3 regions of the Streptomyces sp. NPDC003036 genome follow, and region 3 is predicted to be linked to each of the others. Evidence: riboswitches for the same ligand, from Rfam matches in the RefSeq annotation. Region 3 holds a riboswitch; each other region holds the start of a gene.
What was found. A riboswitch is a leader RNA that binds a small molecule or an ion and turns the genes downstream of it on or off. The one in region 3 is predicted to bind cobalamin.
Positions count from the first base shown of each region.

Region 1: it holds a riboswitch for cobalamin, as region 3 does, so the genes downstream of both, ABZX67_RS21685 (ribonucleoside-diphosphate reductase subunit alpha) here and cobN (cobaltochelatase subunit CobN) in region 3, are expected to answer to the same signal.
Region 2: it holds a riboswitch for cobalamin, as region 3 does, so the genes downstream of both, ABZX67_RS14890 (energy-coupling factor ABC transporter permease) here and cobN (cobaltochelatase subunit CobN) in region 3, are expected to answer to the same signal.

Region 1 covers NZ_JBEXNO010000029.1:29,829-36,511, forward strand. The annotation lists gene ABZX67_RS21665 (GntR family transcriptional regulator) at 273-1,040, shown strand; gene ABZX67_RS21670 (DUF3311 domain-containing protein) at 1,170-1,415, shown strand; gene mctP (monocarboxylate uptake permease MctP) at 1,412-3,040, shown strand; gene ABZX67_RS21680 (GNAT family N-acetyltransferase) at 3,129-3,659, shown strand; cobalamin riboswitch at 3,681-3,846, shown strand; gene ABZX67_RS21685 (ribonucleoside-diphosphate reductase subunit alpha) at 3,984-6,350, shown strand; gene ABZX67_RS21690 (ribonucleotide-diphosphate reductase subunit beta) at 6,350-6,683, shown strand, end outside.
Region 2 covers NZ_JBEXNO010000017.1:31,217-37,899, forward strand. The annotation lists gene ABZX67_RS14860 (hypothetical protein) at 1-323, opposite strand, end outside; gene ABZX67_RS14865 (hypothetical protein) at 336-695, opposite strand; gene ABZX67_RS14870 (hypothetical protein) at 989-1,141, shown strand; gene dhaK (dihydroxyacetone kinase subunit DhaK) at 1,352-2,344, shown strand; gene dhaL (dihydroxyacetone kinase subunit DhaL) at 2,353-2,979, shown strand; gene ABZX67_RS14885 (PTS fructose transporter subunit IIA) at 2,976-3,398, shown strand; cobalamin riboswitch at 3,410-3,646, shown strand; gene ABZX67_RS14890 (energy-coupling factor ABC transporter permease) at 3,676-4,368, shown strand; gene ABZX67_RS14895 (energy-coupling factor ABC transporter substrate-binding protein) at 4,365-4,763, shown strand; gene cbiQ (cobalt ECF transporter T component CbiQ) at 4,770-5,519, shown strand; gene ABZX67_RS14905 (ATP-binding cassette domain-containing protein) at 5,516-6,361, shown strand; gene ABZX67_RS14910 (hypothetical protein) at 6,415-6,648, opposite strand.
Region 3 covers NZ_JBEXNO010000036.1:50,333-57,015, reverse strand. The annotation lists gene ABZX67_RS24695 (precorrin-8X methylmutase) at 1-450, opposite strand, end outside; gene ABZX67_RS24690 (cobalamin biosynthesis protein CobG) at 447-1,649, opposite strand; cobalamin riboswitch at 1,692-1,827, shown strand; gene cobN (cobaltochelatase subunit CobN) at 1,863-5,456, shown strand; gene ABZX67_RS24680 (GNAT family N-acetyltransferase) at 5,453-6,169, shown strand; gene ABZX67_RS24675 (DUF418 domain-containing protein) at 6,293-6,683, shown strand, end outside.

The DNA of each region.
Region 1 (6,683 bases), on a different contig from region 3:
GAAGCCATACGACGGCCATACGACGTGTACGTGTACTGCCCGTGCTGCCCGTGGGACTGGGACCGGTCTTTAATGGTTTAGACCAGTAGCCCGGAGCTTGGCCTAGACCTTCTGGGGTGTCAAGGGTGTATAAGAAGGGCAGTCGGCTCCGTTACGAGACCGACACCTGAGGAGGGGCGACGACCCGTGACCGGTCCGTGCCACCATGTGAGCCGCAAGGGACGGAGGAGCCGGTGACGGCAGCAGCACAGGAGTCGGGAAGGCGGGCGGCCATGGCCACGGACGGGGGCGGCAGCACCGAGAGCGAGAACGGGACGGCCACTCGCACCGCACGCGTGCCCAAGTACTACCGGCTCAAGCGGCATCTGCTCGACATGACGCAGACCATGCCCCCGGGCACCCCGGTGCCCCCGGAGCGCACGCTCGCCGCCGAGTTCGACACCTCTCGCACCACCGTGCGCCAGGCGCTTCAGGAGCTGGTCGTCGAGGGCCGCCTGGAACGCATCCAGGGCAAGGGCACGTTCGTCGCGAAGCCGAAGGTGTCGCAGGCGCTCCAGCTCACCTCGTACACCGAGGACATGCGCGCACAGGGCCTCGAACCCACCTCGCAGCTCCTGGACATCGGGTACGTCACGGCCGACGACACCCTCGCCGGGCTGCTCGACATCTCGGCCGGCGGGCGCGTGCTGCGCATCGAGCGGCTGCGGCTGGCGAGCGGCGAGCCGATGGCCATCGAGACCACGCACCTGAGCGCGAAGCGCTTCCCGGCGCTGCGGCGGTCGCTGGTCAAGTACACCTCGCTGTACACGGCGCTGGCGGAGGTGTACGACGTCCGGCTCGCGGAGGCCGAGGAGACCATCGAGACCTCGCTGGCCACACCGCGCGAGGCGGGGCTGCTCGGCACGGACGTCGGCCTGCCGATGCTGATGCTGTCGCGCCACTCGCTGGACGAGCACGGGCGGCCGGTGGAGTGGGTGCGCTCCGTGTACCGGGGCGACCGGTACAAGTTCGTGGCGCGGCTGAAGCGCCCGAACGGCTGACCCTCCCCCACTGGCCCCCGGTCCGCCCGAGACCCGTCCGTTATGCGGACCGGGGTTCCATGCCGCGGAACGGTCCCTTAGATTGCGTGCGCACGACGCCAGGTGATCAGTGAGGGGACGGGACGCCGTATGACACAGGAGAAACAACCAGTGGTCACCCCGGTGCGGGTGGTGGTGGCGCTCTGCCTGCTCGCGCCGTTCGTGGCGATGCTCTGGGTCGACTCGTACGCGAAGGTCGAGCCGACGCTCATCGGGATCCCGTTCTTCTACTGGTACCAGATGGCCTGGGTCGTCATATCGACCCTGCTGACGATGGTGGCGTACAAGCTGTGGCACCGTGACCAGCGGTCCCGCAAGGGGGGTGCGTCGCAGTGAAGGACGGCGTGAACGGCGTCGCACTCGCCGTCTTCATCTTCTTCTTCCTGGCCGTCACGGTCATGGGCTTCATGGCCTCCCGCTGGCGCAAGGCCGAGAACGAGCACAGCCTGGACGAATGGGGTCTGGGCGGCCGGTCGTTCGGCACCTGGATCACCTGGTTCCTGCTGGGCGGCGACCTCTACACGGCGTACACCTTCGTCGCCGTCCCCGCGGCCATCTACGCTGCGGGCGCGGCGGGCTTCTTCGCCGTCCCGTACACGATCCTCGTCTACCCGCTGATCTTCACCTTCCTGCCGCGCCTGTGGTCGGTGTCGCACAAGCACGGGTACGTCACCACCTCCGACTTCGTGCGCGGCCGCTTCGGTTCGAAGGGCCTGTCGCTGGCGGTGGCCCTGACCGGCATCCTCGCCACCATGCCGTACATCGCGCTCCAACTCGTCGGCATCCAGGCGGTGCTGGACGTGATGGGCGTGGGCGGCGGCGAGACCACGCACTGGTTCATCAAGGACCTGCCGCTGCTGATCGCCTTCGGCGTCCTCGCGGCGTACACGTACTCCTCCGGGCTGCGCGCGCCCGCGATGATCGCCTTCGTCAAGGACACGCTCATCTACATCGTCATCGCGGTGGCGATCATCTACATCCCCATCAAGCTGGGCGGCTTCGACGAGATCTTCAGCAAGGCGGGCGAGGCGTACGCGCAGATCAACCCGGCGACCGACAAGCCGCGCGGTGCCCTGGTGCCGGGCGAGATGGGCCAGTGGGGGTACGCGACCCTCGCGCTCGGCTCGGCGCTGGCGCTCTTCATGTACCCGCACTCGATCACGGCGACGCTCTCCTCGCGCAGCCGTGACGTGATCCGCCGCAACACCACGATCCTGCCGCTGTACTCGCTGATGCTGGGTCTGCTGGCGCTGCTCGGCTTCATGGCGATCGCGGCGGGCGTGAAGGTGCAGAACGGCCAGCTGGCCATCCCGCAGCTGTTCGAGAACATGTTCCCGGACTGGTTCGCGGGCGTCGCCTTCGCGGCCATCGGCATCGGCGCGCTGGTCCCCGCGGCCATCATGTCCATCGCCGCGGCCAACCTCTTCACCCGCAACATCTACAAGGACTTCCTGAAGCCGGACGCCACCCCGGAGCAGGAGACGAAGGTGTCCAAGCTGGTGTCGCTGCTGGTGAAGGTCGGCGCCCTGGCCTTCGTCCTCACCATGGACAAGACCGTCGCCATCAACTTCCAGCTGCTGGGCGGCATCTGGATCCTCCAGACCCTGCCGGCGCTGGTGGGCGGCCTGTTCACCCGCTGGTTCCACCGCTGGGCGCTGCTCGCCGGCTGGGCGGTCGGCATGGTCTACGGCACGGCCGCCGCGTACGGCGTCGCGAGCCCGACCCAGAAGCATTTCGGCGGCTCGTCCGCCGAGATCCCCGGCATCGGCGAGATCGGCTACATCGGCCTGACGGCGTTCGTCCTCAACGTCCTGGTCGTGGTCGTCCTCACCTTCGTCCTCAAGGCCGTCAAGGCTCCGGAGGGCATCGACGAGACGTCGCCGGAGGACTACACGGCGGACGCGGGCGACCCGGGCGTCCAGGTCGAGCTCCCCAAGGCCACGGCGGGCTCCGGCCACTGAGGCCGCACCACTGACCCATCCGCGTACGACGGGCCGTCACGCTTCCCCAGCGGAAGCGCGGCGGCCCGTTCTTGTGCACTCTGACCCCATGGACATCACCATCAGGGCGGTACGGCCGGAGGAGTACGAGGCGCTGGGCGAGCTCACGGCGCAGGCGTACCTCGGCGACGGGCTGCTGGCCTTCGCCGACAGCGACGAGTATCTGATCGAACTGCGGGACGTGGCCCGCCGGGCCGCCGAGGCCGAGGTCCTCGTGGCCGTGGAGCGAGGCGCCGTGGAGCCGGGCGCCGTGCAGCAGGCCGAGCGGCTGCTGGGCGGCGTGACGTTCACCGCGGGCGGCGGGCCCCTCGCCGAGCTGGCCGGCGACGGCGAGGCCGAGATCCGGATGCTCGCGGTCGCGCGGGCGGACCGGCGGCGCGGCGCCGGGGAGGCGCTCGTCCGGGCGTGCGTCGAGCGGGCGCGGGCGGCGGACGGCTGCCGCCGGGTGGTGCTCTCCTCGCAGCAGGCGATGCGGACCGCGCACCGCGTGTACGAGCGGCTGGGGTTCGTACGGACCCCGGAGCGCGACTGGGTGCCGGTTCCGGGGGTCACGCTGCACACATACGCGCTACCGCTGTAACAGCGTGACTTGTGTCGGCCGACACAAGATGTGGGGGGTGGTCCAGCGACCGCCCCCCACATGTATGCTCATCTCGCTGTCGCCGCAGGGGAATCCGGTGCGAATCCGGAACTGTCCCGCAACGGTGTGTTGGTGTGCCTTTGTGCCTCCACGAGTCCGAGCACCTGCCGACAGCGCGCCCGGCCGTCCGGTCCGGGTGCCCAGACGTCCGGGCCTCGCGGAGTGGGCCGGTGGACGCGGATTCGTGCGCCCCTGTGCCCGGTGGCGCCCCGCTCCCCTGCCCGCGCCGCCGGTGGCCCCGAGCCGAGCGAGGGAGAGCCCCACGTGACCATCGCGCCAGCCGATCCGGTGTCAGCGAGCCAGAGCGACGGGAACGACACGAGCGACGGTCCCGGGACCGTACTGCTCCGCACCCTGACCGACCTGACCGCCGACCTGCCCGACACCGACCCCGGCCGGGTCGCCGCCGCCGCGCTGCGCGGCCGGCACGCCGGATCGGACGAGGCGGAGCTGCGGGAGCTCGCCACCGAGGCGGCCGCCGGCCTGATCGCCGAGGACCCGGCGTACTCGCGGCTCGCGGCCCGGCTGCTGACCATCGGCATCGCGGCGGAGGCGGCCTCGCAGGGGGTCACGTCCTTCTCCGGGTCCGTCGCCGTGGGCCACCGCGAGGGGCTGATCGCCGACCGCACCGCCGCGTTCGTCCGCGTACACCGCGAGCGGCTGGACGGGCTGGTCGATCCGGCGGCCGACGACCGGTTCGGCTACTTCGGGCTGCGCACGCTCTACTCGCGCTATCTGCTCCGGCATCCGATCACGCGCAAGGTGATCGAGACGCCGCAGCACTTCATGCTGCGGGTCGCCTGCGGGCTGGCCGAGGACGACAGCGTGCGCGCCCTGGACGAGGTCGCCGCGCTGTACGGCCTGATGAGCCGCCTCGACTACCTGCCCTCCTCCCCCACGCTCTTCAACTCCGGTACGCGCCATCCGCAGATGTCGTCGTGCTACCTCCTGGACTCGCCGCTGGACGAGCTGGACTCCCTCTACGACCGCTACCACCAGGTGGCGCGGCTGTCGAAGCACGCGGGCGGCATCGGCCTGTCGTACTCGCGCATCCGCGCCCGCGGTTCGCTGATCCGGGGCACGAACGGGCACTCCAACGGCATCGTGCCGTTCCTGAAGACCCTCGACGCCTCGGTCGCGGCCGTGAACCAGGGCGGGCGGCGCAAGGGCGCGGCCGCCGTGTACCTGGAGACGTGGCACGCGGACATCGAGGAGTTCCTGGAGCTGCGCGACAACACGGGCGAGGACGCCCGGCGCACCCACAACCTCAACCTCGCGCACTGGATCCCGGACGAGTTCATGCGCCGGGTCAACGCCGACGCCGAGTGGTCCCTGTTCTCGCCGTCGGACGTGCCCGAGCTGGTCGACCTGTGGGGCGACGAGTTCGACGCCGCGTACCGCGCCGCCGAGGCCAAGGGTCTCGCCCGCAAGACCATGCCGGCCCGTGACCTGTACGGGCGGATGATGCGGACCCTGGCCCAGACCGGCAACGGCTGGATGACGTTCAAGGACGCCTCGAACCGTACGGCCAACCAGACCGCCGAGCCCGGCGCGGTCGTCCACTCCTCCAACCTCTGCACCGAGATCATCGAGGTGACGAACGACGGCGAGACCGCCGTCTGCAACCTCGGCTCGGTCAACCTCGGCGCGTTCGTCAGCGGCGGGGACATCGACTGGGAGCGGCTGGACGAGGCCGTCCGCACGGCCGTGACCTTCCTCGACCGGGTCGTCGACATCAACTTCTACCCGACCGAGCAGGCCGGGCGGTCCAACGCCCGGTGGCGGCCGGTCGGCCTGGGCGCGATGGGCCTCCAGGACGTCTTCTTCAAGCTGCGGCTGCCGTTCGACTCCCCCGAGGCGCGCGCCCTGTCCACGCGTATCGCCGAGCGGATCATGCTGGCGGCGTACGAGGCCTCCGCCGACCTCGCCGAGCGCAACGGCCCGCTGCCCGCCTGGGAGCAGACCCGCACCGCGCGCGGCGTGCTGCACCCGGACCACTACGACACCGAGCCGACCTGGCCGGAGCGGTGGGCCGCCCTGCGCGCGCGCATCGCCGCCGTCGGCCTGCGCAACTCGCTGCTGCTCGCCATCGCGCCGACCGCGACGATCGCCTCGATCGCCGGTGTGTACGAGTGCATCGAGCCGCAGGTCTCCAACCTCTTCAAGCGCGAGACGCTGTCCGGCGAGTTCCTCCAGGTCAACTCGTACCTGGTGGAGGACCTCAAGCGGCTCGGCGTGTGGGACGCGCAGACCCGCGAGGCGCTGCGCGAGGCGAGCGGCTCGGTCCAGGGCTTCTCGTGGGTGCCGGAGGAGATCCGCACGCTGTACCGCACGGCGTGGGAGATCCCCCAGCGCGGCCTGATCGACATGGCGGCGGCGCGTACGCCGTTCCTGGACCAGTCGCAGTCGCTGAACCTGTTCATGGAGACGCCGACCATCGGGAAGCTGTCGTCGATGTACGCGTACGCCTGGAAGCAGGGCCTGAAGACGACGTACTACCTGCGCTCGCGCCCGGCGACCCGTATCGCGCGCGCCGCCCAGGCGTCCGCCCCCGTACCCGCCCAGGTGACCCCGGAGGACGCGGTCGCCTGCTCCCTGGAAAACCCCGAGTCCTGCGAGGCCTGCCAGTAATGTCCGTTGCGAAAAACCTTCTCGACCCGGGCTTCGAGCTCACCCTCCGCCCCATGCGCTACCCGGACTTCTACGAGCGCTACCGGGACGCCATCAAGAACACCTGGACCGTGGAGGAGGTCGACCTCCACTCCGACGTCGCCGACCTCGCCAAGCTGACGCCCGGCGAGCAGCACCTGATCGGCCGGCTGGTCGCGTTCTTCGCGACCGGCGACTCGATCGTCGCGAACAACCTGGTGCTGACGCTCTACAAGCACATCAACTCCCCCGAGGCGCGCCTGTACCTGTCGCGGCAGCTGTTCGAGGAGGCCGTGCACGTCCAGTTCTATCTGA
Region 2 (6,683 bases), on a different contig from region 3:
AAGAACGAGACGACGTGCACGTCTTCCGGCGGGTGAAGCACGAACCAGGACAGCAGGGCCGACTTGCCCGCCCACGCCTTCGCCCGCCACCACCGGTAGGCGCTCCCGCCGGGGCGGGTGCAGAACTCGGCCAATTCGGCCAGCTCCGCCTCCCGGCCGTGGAGCCTTTCCGGTGCGATCGACCGCACCTGGTAGAGGTAGGCCGACCGGGCCGGGACTGGTTCGCCGGCCCGCACATTGATCTGCAGGTTCCCCTCCCCGACCTGGAACCCGGACGCCCCTCGGGCGTCGACCCACGGGGGTTGGCCGTCGTGGCTGTCCACCGGCTACGGCCCTCAGTTGAAGGTGTTGTTCTGGGTGGAGTGGTCGCCGATCTGCACGCCCTTGGCCCCGCGCGTGTCGACGTGGTACTTGCCTTCCGGGCGGACCAGCGCCCAGAGGTTCTGAGCCGCCGCCAGGAGTTCCCGGTCCCGGTCGGCACCGGAGGCGATCAGCTCCTCACGCAGCCGCGCCTCCCAGACTTCCGGCTCCACCTGCTCGGCGTCCAGCACCTCCTCGCCACGTGCGGACATCCGACGGCGCACCGCCTCACGGAGCGCGCCGTACGCGTCCCGCACGGCGGTGCTCGCCGTGTCCACAAGCCCCGCCGACGCACCGGCGGCAAGCGCCGCCACCACGAGATCCACCTCGGTCATCAGACCCCCCTGACGCAGTCAGCGCCCAGTTTCCACCACGCCGCCTTCTTCGCGCGGGACTTCGACGATTTTTCCCGTGCCGGGACAAGGGCGGATTCCGGGGCCACGCCCCCTCCCTCGTGGACTCTCACAGCGCGCAAGAGCGGCCCCGCTGTCGCTTCCACCGGCGCCGGCGTCCTGGGCCGGACACTGGGCCCGTCGCGTGCGCGTGACGCTGTGTCCCCCAGGGCAGCCCTCGTTCGGCCGCGGCCGGGACTCGCCCGCCGTACCGGTGCCCAGGGGGCGCGCAGGCCTTGACGCTCACCTTTCAGGACCTCCTCGACCGGGAGCTCGTCGAGCGGGACATCGCGCTCGCGTGCGTGTCCAACGAGGTCGGCGGCCCCTACGCCGGCCATGCCGCTGGATCGGCGTACGCCTGGCCGACGTGCCGGCCGAAGCCGGGGTGAAGCCGCTGTCCCTGGCCGGCTCCTGGGGCGACAGGCTCCACGCACGAGGGCACACTGTCTGGGCCCGACTGGCTTGCGCCGCTCACACCGGCAAGTGACACATCATCAGTAAAGTCGGCATCGAGTCGGCACCAGCCCCGCCGGAGGGCACCGCAGGGCGCCATGGGGCGCCGAGAGGGGCCGTCCTGACAACCCGTCTGGGAGACACCGTTGAGAATGCTGATCAATGTGCCCGAGACCGTCGTCGCCGACGCGCTGCGCGGGATCGCGACCGCGCATCCCGAGCTGACCGTGGACGTGGAGAACCGGATCGTCGTACGGCGTGACGCCCCGGTCGAGGGGAAGGTGGCGCTGGTGTCGGGGGGCGGGTCGGGGCATGAGCCGTTGCATGCCGGGTTCGTCGGGGCGGGGATGCTGGCGGCGGCCGCGGCCGGCGAGGTGTTCACGAGTCCCGTGCCCGAGCAGATGGTGCGGGCCGCGGCGGCCGTGGACAGCGGGCGCGGCGTGCTGTTCGTCGTCAAGAACTACACCGGTGACGTGCTGAACTTCGAGATGGCGTCCGAGCTCGCCGAGGACGAGGGCGTGCAGGTCGCCAAGGTGCTGGTCGACGACGACGTGGCGGTGGCCGACAGTACGTACACGGCCGGGCGGCGCGGGACCGGGGCCACCCTGTTCGTGGAGAAGATCGCGGGCGCGGCCGCCGAGGAGGGGGCGCCGCTGGAGCGTGTGGAGGCGATCGCGCGCCGGGTGAACGCCGCGTCGCGCAGCTTCGGGGTGGCGCTCAGCGCGTGCAGTACGCCGGCGAAGGGCGGGCCCACGTTCGATCTGCCGCCGGGCGAGCTGGAGCTGGGCGTCGGCATCCACGGCGAGCCGGGGCGCGAGCGGCGGGCCATGATGACCTCGCGGGAGATCGCCGACTTCGCCGTCGACGCCGTCCTGGAGGACCTGCGGCCCGGCGGGCCGGTGCTGCTGCTGGTCAACGGCATGGGGGCGACGCCGTTGCTGGAGTTGTACGGGTTCAACGCCGAGGTGCACCGGGTGCTGCGCGAGCGCGGCGTGCCGGTGGCTCGTACGCTCGTCGGGAACTACGTGACGTCGCTGGACATGGCGGGCTGCTCGGTCACGCTGTGCGAGGCCGACGAGGAGATGCTGCGGCTGTGGGACGCGCCGGTGCGGACGGCCGCTCTGCGATGGGGGATGTGAGGACCGTGATGCCCGTGACGCTCGACACGGAGTTCTTCCGGCGCTGGATGGCGGCCGCCGCGGCGGCCGTGGAGCGCGAGGCGGACCGGCTCACCGAGCTGGACTCGGCCATCGGCGACGCCGACCACGGGGCCAACCTGCGGCGCGGGTTCGCGGCGGTGGCCGAGGTGCTGGACAAGGAGCCGCCCGCGACTCCCGGCGCGGTGCTCGTGCTCGCCGGGCGGCAGCTGATCTCGACCGTGGGTGGGGCGTCGGGGCCGCTGTACGGGACGCTGCTACGGCGCGCCGGCAAGGAGCTGGGCGACGCCGCCGAGGTGACTCCCGCCGCGCTGGCCGAGGCGCTGCGCGCGGGCGCGGCCGCGGTGGCGCAGCTCGGCGGGGCGAAGGCCGGGGACAAGACGATGCTCGACGCACTGGAGCCGGCCGTCGAGGCGCTCGGCACCGCCCCGCCGGGAGAGGCGTTCGCCGCGGCGGCGCGGGCGGCCGAGGAGGGCGCCCTCGGGACCGTACCGATGCAGGCCCGCAAGGGCAGGGCCAGCTATCTCGGAGAGCGCAGCATCGGGCACCAGGACCCGGGCGCGGCGTCCTCGGCGCTGCTGATCGCGGCGCTGCGGGAAGCGGAGGCCGCCCGGTGAGCGGGGGCGCGGGCGCGGGCGGGCGCGTGGGCATCGTCCTCGTGTCGCACAGCGCGGCGGTCGCGTCGTCCGTGGCCGAGCTGGCCAGGGGCCTGGCGGGCGGCGGCGGGACCGCGCCCGTGGCCGCCGCGGGCGGCACCGCGGACGGCGGGCTCGGCACCAGCGCCGAGCTGATCGCCGGGGCGGCGGCGTCGGTCGACGCCGGGGCGGGCGTGGCCGTCCTGGTCGACCTCGGCAGCGCCGTACTGACGGTGAAGGCGCTGCTGGCGGAGGGCGACGAGCTTCCCGAGGGCACACGGCTGGTCGACGCGCCGTTCGTGGAGGGCGCGGTGGCGGCCGTGGTCACCGCCTCGGCGGGCGGCGACCTGGAGGCCGTGGTGGCGGCCGCGTCGGAGGCGTACGGCTATCGCAAGGAGTGACCGCGTGCGGGACGGGTTGTGATGTACCTGGTCAACGCACTAGTGTCGCAGGGCCTTGGTGTACGGGAAACCGGTGCGGTACCGGTGCGGCCCTCGCCACTGTGATCGGGAAGTCCGGCTCCACTTCCGGGGAAACCACCCCGGGAAGCCACTGGAACCCCACGGGAGACCGTGGTGTCCGGGAAGGCGGAGCCGCGGCGTTGCATGACCCGTCAGCCAGGAGACCGGCCAGGGCGCGTTGTCCATCCACGAGGTGCTGGAGAGGGTCTCCCACATCATGCATATCGCCGAGGGGTACCTGCCCCCTGTGCACGCGGTCGCCTGGACCGTCGCCGCCGCCCCTTTCGTCGCCCATGGCGTCCGGGCCCTGACCCGCGAGGTCAAGGCCCATCCCGAATCGACTCTCCTGCTCGGCGCGTCCGGTGCCTTCACCTTCGTCCTGTCCGCTCTGAAGCTGCCCTCCGTGACGGGCAGTTGCTCCCATCCGACCGGGACGGGGCTGGGCGCGATCCTGTTCCGGCCGCCGATCATGGCGGTGCTCGGTACCATCACGCTCCTCTTCCAGGCGCTGCTGCTGGCGCACGGCGGGCTCACCACGCTGGGCGCCAACGCCTTCTCGATGGCGGTCGTCGGGCCGTGGGCCGGTTTCGGGACGTACTGGCTGCTGCGCCGCTTCGACGTGCCGCTGATGGTGAGCGTGTTCTTCGGGGCGTTCGTCGCCGACCTGTCCACGTACTGCGTCACCAGCGTGCAGCTGGCGCTGGCGTTCCCCGACCCGGCGAGCGGCTTCGCCGGGGCGCTGGCGAAGTTCGGCGGGATCTTCGCCGTCACGCAGCTTCCGCTGGCCGTGAGCGAGGGCCTGCTCACCGTGCTGGTGATGCGGCTGCTGACGCAGTCCAGCAAGGGCGATCTGGCCCGCCTCGGTGTGCTGCCGGCGCACCCCGTGAAGAAGGAGGCCGTGGCGCGATGAGCCGTAACGCCAGGATCAACACGCTGCTGCTCCTCGTCGTCGTGGCCCTCGCCGTGCTTCCGCTCGCGCTGGGCATGGGCGACCACAAGGAGGAGCCGTTCACGGGCGCGGACGCGCAGGCCGAGACCGCCATCACCGAGCTGGATCCGGACTACGAGCCGTGGTTCAGCCCGCTGTACGAGCCGCCGTCCGGTGAGATCGAGTCGGCGCTCTTCGCGCTCCAGGCCGCGATCGGCGCGGGCGTGCTGGCGTACTACTTCGGGCTGCGGCGCGGCCGCAGGCAGGGTGAGGCGCGGGCACTGGACCGTACCGGGGCCGTTCCCGCTACTGCCGGCACCAGCCGTACCGCCGACACCGCCCGCACGGCCGAAGTCGCCGAGACGACGGCCGAGTAGCCGCCGGTGCTGCCGATCGACGCGGCGGCGCACAGCAGTCGCTGGCGCCGCCGTCACCCGTGCGAGAAGGCCGTGCTCGGCTTCGGTCTGACGGTCCTCGCGATCTGTCTGCCGCCGTGGCCGGGGGCCGTGCTGGTGGCCGCCGCCACCCTCGCCGTGCTGCTGGGCCCGGCCGGTGTCGGGCGCCGGCAGCTGTGGCGGGCGTTCCGCGTGCCGCTGGGCTTCTGCGTCACGGGCGCGGTGCCGCTGCTGTTCCAGGTCGGCGGTCCGGAAGGGTGGGTGGCGCTCGCGCCGGACGGTCCGGTGCACGCCGGGCAGCTGCTGCTGCGGACGTCGGCGGCGTCGCTCGGGGTGCTGCTGTTCGCGTTCACGACGCCGGTCTCGGACGTGCTGCCCCGGCTGGTGCGGGCAGGAGTGCCGGCGCCGGTGGTGGATGTGGCGCTGGTGATGTACCGGATCAGTTTCCTGCTGCTGGACGCCGTGCGGCGGATCCGGGAAGCGCAGGCGGCGCGACTCGGGCTGACCAGCCGGGCGGCCGCCTGGCGGTCCTTGGCGGGGCTCGGCGCGACGGCGTTCGTCCGCGCCTTCGACCGGGCGGCGCGGCTCCAGACCGGGCTGGCCGGGCGCGGTTACGACGGCACGCTGCGCGTGCTGGTGCCGGAGGCGGCGGTCTCCCGGCGGTTCCTGGCCGCGACGGGCGCCCTGCTGGCGGGGCTCGTCGCCGCCACCCTCGTACTCGAAAGGTTCCTGCCATGAATCGTGACGCCGTCGTGGAACTGGTCGGTGCGGGATTCGCCTACGACGACGGGCCCGCCGTGCTGTCGGGCATCGACTTCGCCGTGCCGGAGCGGCGCGCGATCGCGCTGCTCGGCCGCAACGGCAGCGGCAAGACCACGATGCTGCGGCTGCTGAGCGGCGGCCTGCGGTGTGCGAGCGGGCGGCTGCTGCTGGCGGGCGAGGACGTGTCGTACGACAGGGCGGGGCTGACCCGGCTGCGGACGACCGTGCAGCTGGTGGTGCAGGACCCGGACGACCAGCTGTTCGCGGCGTCGGTGGGGCAGGACGTGTCGTTCGGGCCGATGAACCTGGGCCTGGCGGAGGCGGAGGTACGCGCCCGCGTGCGCGAGGCCCTGGAGGCGCTGGACATCACGGCGCTGGAGGACCGGCCGACGCACCTGCTGTCGTACGGGCAGCGCAAGCGGGCGGCGATCGCGGGCGCGGTCGCGATGCGCCCCCGGGTACTGATCCTCGACGAGCCGACGGCGGGCCTGGACCCGCACGGCCAGGAGCGGCTGCTGGAGGTGCTGGACCGGCTGCGGGCGTCCGGGACGACGGTCGTGATGGCCACGCACGACGTGGACCTGGCCCTGCGCTGGGCGGACGACGCGGCGGTGCTCACCCCGGACGGCCTGCGCACCGGCCCGGTGGCCGAGCTCCTCGCGGACGCCGCCCTGCTGGACGCGGCCCGGCTGCGCCGCCCGTGGGGCATGGCGGTGGCCCGGGTGCTCCGGGACAGGGGCCTGCTGGGCGCGGACGCGCCGGGGCCGCGCACGCCGGAGGAGCTGGAGGAGTGGGCGGCCGCGGTACGGGGCGCGTAGGCGGTACGGGGCGCGTAGGCCCCCGGGAGGCGTAGGGGTCGGGGGCCGCGTGCTCAGGTGGGCGGGCCCGGCACGGGGGTCGCGGCGGCGGCCTCGGCGGGATCCCCCCGGGCCGCCGCTCCGGACGGCTCGAAGCCCGCGAGCATCCGCTCCAGCGCCTGCTGGTCCGGCCCGATGAACGGGTCCGCGCCCGGTGCGCCGCTGATCGTGTCGATCATCAGGGGGGTGAGTCCGGTCGCCGGCGGCAGGTGCGTGCTGAGCACCACCTCCGGGTCCATCTCCCGCACCGGCCGGGATCGTCGCGAGGTACTTGTCGACGTCC
Region 3 (6,683 bases):
CTCCAGGAGCCGGAAGAGCGCGGTGGGCGCGTTGCCTATCGCGACGACCGAGCCCTCCAGGCGGTCGCGCCACAGCTCCAGCGCGGCCGCGCTGCGCGTGGTGCCCAGCTCGGCGGCGAGGGCCGGCACGGATGGGTCGGAGAGGGTGCAGATCACGTCGTTGCCGGCGGGCAGCCGCTTGCGCGTGACGCCGCTCGCGACCATCTGCGCGTCGCAGAGGATCGGCGCCCCGGCGCGCAGCGCCTCACGGGCGCGGGCGACGACGTCCGGCGTGTAGGCGAGGTCGCGGACGAGGTCGACCATGCCGCAGGCGTGGATCATCCGCACGGCGACCTGGCTGACGTCGGCGGGGAGACCCGCGAGATCCGCCTCGGCGCGGATCGTGGCAAAGGACTGGCGGTAGATCTCCGCCCCGTCCTTCTCGTAGTCGAACACTCTGCTCTCGCTCATCCTGTCGGTTTTTGTACGGTCGTCTGGTACGCGCCTTCGGCGGTCGCCACCACATCCACCCACGCGCCCTGCGGGTGTCCGCACCGGCGCGCGCAGCCCGACCAGTGGACGGGCAGGCCGCCGTCCACCGCCATCGGGCGCGCGTCCGCCCGTACGTCGGCCAGGGACTTCGCGCAGCCGGGACGGCCGGTGCAGGCGGTCACGCCAACCCACGGCGAGTCGGCGCGAGTGATGAATCCGGCCCGGTCCAGGGCGTGCAGCCGCTCCTCGGCCGCCGCCCGGTCCGGGAAGCCCGGCAGGACGAAGCCGCGCCACGGCGTGACGCGCACCTCCTCGGCCGGCAGCAGCGCGCGGAACTGCGCGGTCGTCACCCGGCCCAGCCGGGCCAGGACCGAGACCCCCGGCGGCGAGGCGCCGATCAGCCCGGGGGCGAGGGCGCCACCCGCCGGAAGCACCGCATCCGGTACGTGCTCCGCCGCGATCGACGCCCGCCGCAGGTGTCCCGCCACGTCCACGTCCTGCCCCGTCGGCAGCTCCCGCACCCGCCACGCGCCCGTGCCCGCCTCCCGGGCCGCCGCGAGGAACGCCTCCGCCGCCGCCAGCGCGGCCCGCGGCGCGTCGGCGCCCGCGACGCGGTAGGCCGCACGTCCGACACGTACCAAAGCGGTACGTGCCAAAGCGGTACGCGACGGCTCTGCGAGCAACGTCACATCCGGGGCCAGCGCCGCCACGTCCCCCCGGCCGTCGTCCACGGCGAACAGGAAGCGGCCGGACAGCTCCAGCGTCCACTCCTCGGCGCACAGCAGCGCGTCCAGGCGCACGGACCACGCCCGCACCTCCGCGCCCGCGAGCGGCGAGACGACCATGTTCCGTACGCGCTCGTGCCGTTCGGAGTCCGGCAGCAGCCCGGCGTCCCGCAGCAGCTCGGCCAGCCCGAGCCCGCAGCCCTCGCCGAGGCCCCGCAGTTCGAGGTTGCCGCGCGAGGTGAGGGAGAGGTGCCCGTCACCGAGCCGGTCCGCCGTCTCGGCCAATACCAACACCTGATGCGGTGTCAATACACCTGTAGGCAGGCGGAGTCGGGCCAGCGCGCCGTCGTCGGCCCGGTGCAGCCGCAGCGCACCGGGGCACGCGTCACCACGGTCACGTACACGGTCCGGTCCACGGTCCCGTATGTGAGCTTCGCCCCGGTCCTGAGGCATTGGTGAGCTGGGCGGCATGGCGGCGAGCATACGCGCAGCCTCTACTATGCAGACGGCACAGGGTCCCAGGGCCCTAGGGAGGAAGCCCGGTGGGAATCCGGCGCGGTCCCGCCACTGTGAGTCCGCCGGCAACGGAGACAACGGACGAGTCAGGAACTCCCGCCACCCACGACCACCCGGGGCGAGGACACCCCGAGGAAGGCCCGGCACGCTGTGATCCTGCTGCTGTCGCACTCCGACACCGACCTGCTGAGCGCCCGCGCGGCCGGGGGCCCGGTCGCGTACCGGTTCGCCAACCCCGCCCGGCTCCTGCTGGACGACCTCCCCAACCTCCTCGACGGCGCCGACCTCGTCGTCGTACGCCTCCTCGGCGGCATCCGCGCCTGGGAGGACGGCCTTCAGACGCTGAGGGAGACCGGCAAGCCGCTGGTCGTGCTCACCGGCGAACAGGCCCCTGACGCCCAGCTGATGGAGACCTCCACCGTCCCCATCGGCATCGCGGCCGAGGCCCACGCCTACCTCGCCCACGGCGGCCCGGACAACCTGGAGCAGCTCGCCCGCTTCCTGTCCGACACGGTCCTCCTCACCGGCCACGGCTTCGAGCCGCCGGCCGCCGCGCCCACCTGGGGCCCCCTGGAGCGCGAGAACCGCACCACCACCGGCCCGACCGTCGCGGTGCTGTACTACCGCGCGCACCACATGAGCGGGAACACCGCGTTCGTCCACACCCTGTGCGACGCCATCGAGGACGCGGGCGGCCAGGCCCTCCCCCTCTACGTGGCGTCCCTGCGGGCCCCCGAGCCCGAGCTGCTGGACACCCTGCGCACCGCCGACGCCGTCATCACCACCGTCCTCGCCGCCGGCGGCACCAAGCCCGCCGAGGCGCAGGCGGGCGGCGACGACGAGTCCTGGGACGCGGGCGCGCTCGCCGCGCTCGACGTCCCCATCCTCCAGGCCCTGTGCCTGACAAGTCCGCGCTCCGCCTGGGAGGAGAACGACGAGGGGCTCTCGCCGCTCGACGCCGCCAGCCAGGTCGCGGTCCCCGAGTTCGACGGGCGCCTCATCACCGTGCCGTTCTCCTTCAAGGAGATCGACGCCGACGGCCTGCCCGCGTACGTCGCCGACGCCGAGCGCGCCGCGCGCGTCGCCGGGATCGCCGTACGCCACGCCCGCCTGCGCCACATCCCGAACGCCGACAAGCGCCTGGCGCTGGTCCTCTCCGCGTACCCCACCAAGCACTCCCGCATCGGCAACGCCGTCGGCCTCGACACCCCCGCCTCCGCCGTCGCGCTGCTGCGCCGCCTGCGCGAGGAGGGCTACGACTTCGGTACGGAGGAAGTCCCCGGCCTGGCCTCCGGCGACGGCGACGAGCTGATCTACGCGCTCATCGAGGCCGGCGGCCACGACCAGGAGTGGCTCACCGAGGAGCAGCTCGCCCGCAACCCGGTGCGCATCCCGGCCGCCGACTACAAGCGCTGGTACGCCACGCTCCCCGAGGAGCTGCGCGAGAGCGTCGAGCAGCACTGGGGCCCGCCGCCCGGCGAGATGTTCCTCGACCGCTCCCGCAACCCCGAGGGCGACATCGTCCTCGCCGCCCTGCGGCGTGGGAACCTCCTCATCCTCATCCAGCCGCCGCGCGGCTTCGGCGAGAACCCGATCGCGATCTACCACGACCCCGATCTGCCGCCGTCGCACCACTACCTGGCCGCCTACCGCTGGATCGCCACGTCCGAGGACGACGGCGGCTTCGGCGCGGACGCCATGGTCCACCTCGGCAAGCACGGCAACCTGGAGTGGCTGCCCGGCAAGAACGCCGGCCTGTCCGCCGCCTGCGGCCCGGACGCCGCCCTCGGCGACCTGCCGCTGATCTACCCGTTCCTGGTGAACGACCCGGGCGAGGGCACCCAGGCCAAGCGCCGCGCCCACGCCACGCTCATCGACCACCTGGTGCCGCCGATGGCGCGCGCCGAGTCGTACGGCGACATCACGCGCCTGGAGCAGCTGCTCGACGAGTACGCGCAGATCTCCGCCATGGACCCGGCCAAGCTGCCCGCCATCCGCGCCCAGATCTGGACGCTGATCCAGGCCGCCCGGCTCGACCACGACCTGGGCCTGGAGGACCGGCCGGACGACGACGGCTTCGACGACTTCCTGCTCCACGTCGACGGCTGGCTCTGCGAGGTCAAGGACGCGCAGATCCGCGACGGCCTGCACGTGCTGGGCGGCGCCCCGACCGGCCCCGAGCGCGTCAACCTGGTCCTCTCCATCCTCCGCGCCCGCCAGATCTGGGGCGGTACGCAGTCCCTGCCCGGCCTGCGCGAGGCCCTCGGGCTCGACGAGTCCGCCGCCACCCGCACCACCGCCGACGAGGCCGAGGCCACGGCCCGCGCCCTGGTCGAGGCGATGGAGGCCGCCGACTGGAACCCGGCCGCCGTGCCGTCGGTCGCCGAGGGCCACGGCCCGGACGTGGCGCGGATCCTCGACTTCGCCGCCCGCCAGGTCGTCCCGCGCCTCGCCGCCACCACCGACGAGCTCGACCACGCCGTCCACGCCCTCAACGGCGGCTTCGTCCCGGCCGGCCCCTCCGGTTCACCCCTCCGGGGCCTGGTCAACGTCCTGCCGACGGGCCGCAACTTCTACTCCGTCGACCCCAAGGCCGTCCCCTCCCGCCTCGCCTGGGAGACCGGCCAGGCGCTCGCCGACTCCCTCCTCCAGCGCTACCGCGCCGACAACGGCGACTGGCCCACCTCCGTCGGCCTGTCCCTGTGGGGTACGAGCGCGATGCGCACCGCCGGCGACGACGTCGCCGAGGCGCTCGCCCTCCTCGGCATCCGCCCCGTCTGGGACGACGCCTCGCGCCGCGTCACCGGCCTGGAGCCCATCCCGCTCGCCGAGCTGGGCCGCCCGCGTATCGACGTGACGCTGCGCATCTCCGGCTTCTTCCGGGACGCCTTCCCGCACACCATCGGCCTGCTGGACGACGCTGTGCGCCTCGCGGCCTCCCTCGACGAGCCGGCCGAGGACAACTTCGTCCGCGCCCACGCGCAGGCCGACCTCGCCGAGCACGGCGACGAACGCCGCGCCACCACCCGCATCTTCGGCTCCCGGCCGGGCACGTACGGCGCGGGCATCCTCCAGCTGATCGACTCGCGCGACTGGCGCACCGACGCGGACCTCGCCGAGGTGTACACGGTCTGGGGCGGTTACGCGTACGGGCGCGGCCTGGAGGGCAAGCCCGCCCGCACCGAGATGGAGACGGCGTACAAGCGCATCGCGGTGGCGGCCAAGAACACCGACACCCGCGAGCACGACATCGCGGACTCCGACGACTACTTCCAGTACCACGGCGGCATGGTCGCGACCGTCCGCGCGCTCAAGGGCACGGCCCCGGAGGCGTACATCGGCGACTCGACCCGCCCGGAGAGCGTCCGCACCCGCACGCTCGTCGAGGAGACCTCGCGCGTCTTCCGCGCCCGCGTGGTCAACCCGCGCTGGATCGAGGCGATGCGCCGCCACGGCTACAAGGGCGCGTTCGAGCTGGCGGCGACCGTCGACTACCTCTTCGGGTACGACGCCACGACCGGCGTCGTCGCCGACTGGATGTACGACAAGCTCACAGAGGCGTACGTCCTCGACCCGGAGAACCGCGCCTTCCTCCAGGAGGCCAACCCATGGGCCCTGCACGGCATCGCCGAGCGCCTCCTGGAGGCCGAGTCGCGCGGCATGTGGGCCAAGCCCGACCCGCAGGTCCTGGAGCAGCTGAAGCAGGTCTTCCTGGAGACCGAGGGCGAACTGGAGGACAAGTGAGCCAGGTGAGCCGCGGAGTCGAGCTCACGGTCTCCACCGAGGACGAGGAGCTGGACAAGCTCCTCGACCGGGAGCTGACGGCGTTCAACACGGCGGCCACCGGCGCCGACGACCACACCGAGGTGTACATCCGCGCCACGGACGCCGAGACCGGCGAGGTCGTCGGCGGGCTCACCGGCTGGACGTGGGGCGGCCTCGGCGCGGTCGACATGCTGTGGGTCCGCGAGGACCAGCGGGGCACCGGCCTCGGCAGCCGGCTGATGCGTGCCGCCGAGGACGAGGCGCGGCGGCGCGGCTGCGGCCGCATGACCGTCTCCTCGTACACCTTCCAGGCGCCGCCCTTCTACCGGCGCCTCGGGTACGTCGAGACGGGCCGCGTCCGGGGCGTCCCGGGCGGCCACGTGGACGTGTACTTCGAGAAGCCGCTGGAGCCGTCGGCGCCGGCCCCGCTGTTCCAGGTGGCGGTGGTGCTGGACTACCCGGCGGACGCCGTCGACGACGCCCTCGCCCACGAGGAGCGCACGCTCGCCCTGCTGCCCCGCCACGGCGGCCGGCTGGAGCGGCGGCTGCGCACGGCGGACGGCCGGTCGGAGGTGCACCTGCTGACCTTCCCGTCGGAGGACGCCTACCGCGCTTTCCTGGCGGACCCGGAGCGCACACCGGACGGGCGCGTCACGGCGCGGGTGCTGGAGGTCGGCGAGGTGTACGACTGAGCCGAGGTGTACGACGGGGCCGAGGAGTACGACCGATCCTCGGGCGGCTGCATCCTTCGATGTAGTGCCGGTTCGTCCGGTCTCACGACGATTCCGGCGGGCCGCGCCGGAACGATGGAACGCATGACCGACACACTGCGCGCTCCCGTACGGACCGGCACGAAACGGCTCGCCCTCCTCGACGTCCTGCGCGGAGCGGCCATCCTCGGCACCCTCATGACCAACGTGTGGGTCTTCACGACCCGCGGCTCCGAGTGGGGCGTGCTGCAGGGCGCCCTCGGCCAGGTGACGTTCGGGTCCTTCCCCGAGGCCGCCGAGGGGGTGTTCCGGCTGCTGGCGGACGGGAAGTTCCTGTCGCTGCTGACGATCCTCTTCGGGGCCGGGCTCGCCATCCAGTACGCCTCGGCGGCGCGGCGCGGGCAGCCGTGGCCGGGGCGGTACAAGTGGCGGGCGCTGTTCCTCTTCGCCGAGGGCACCGTGCACTTCGTGCTGGTCTTCGCGTGGGACGTGCTCA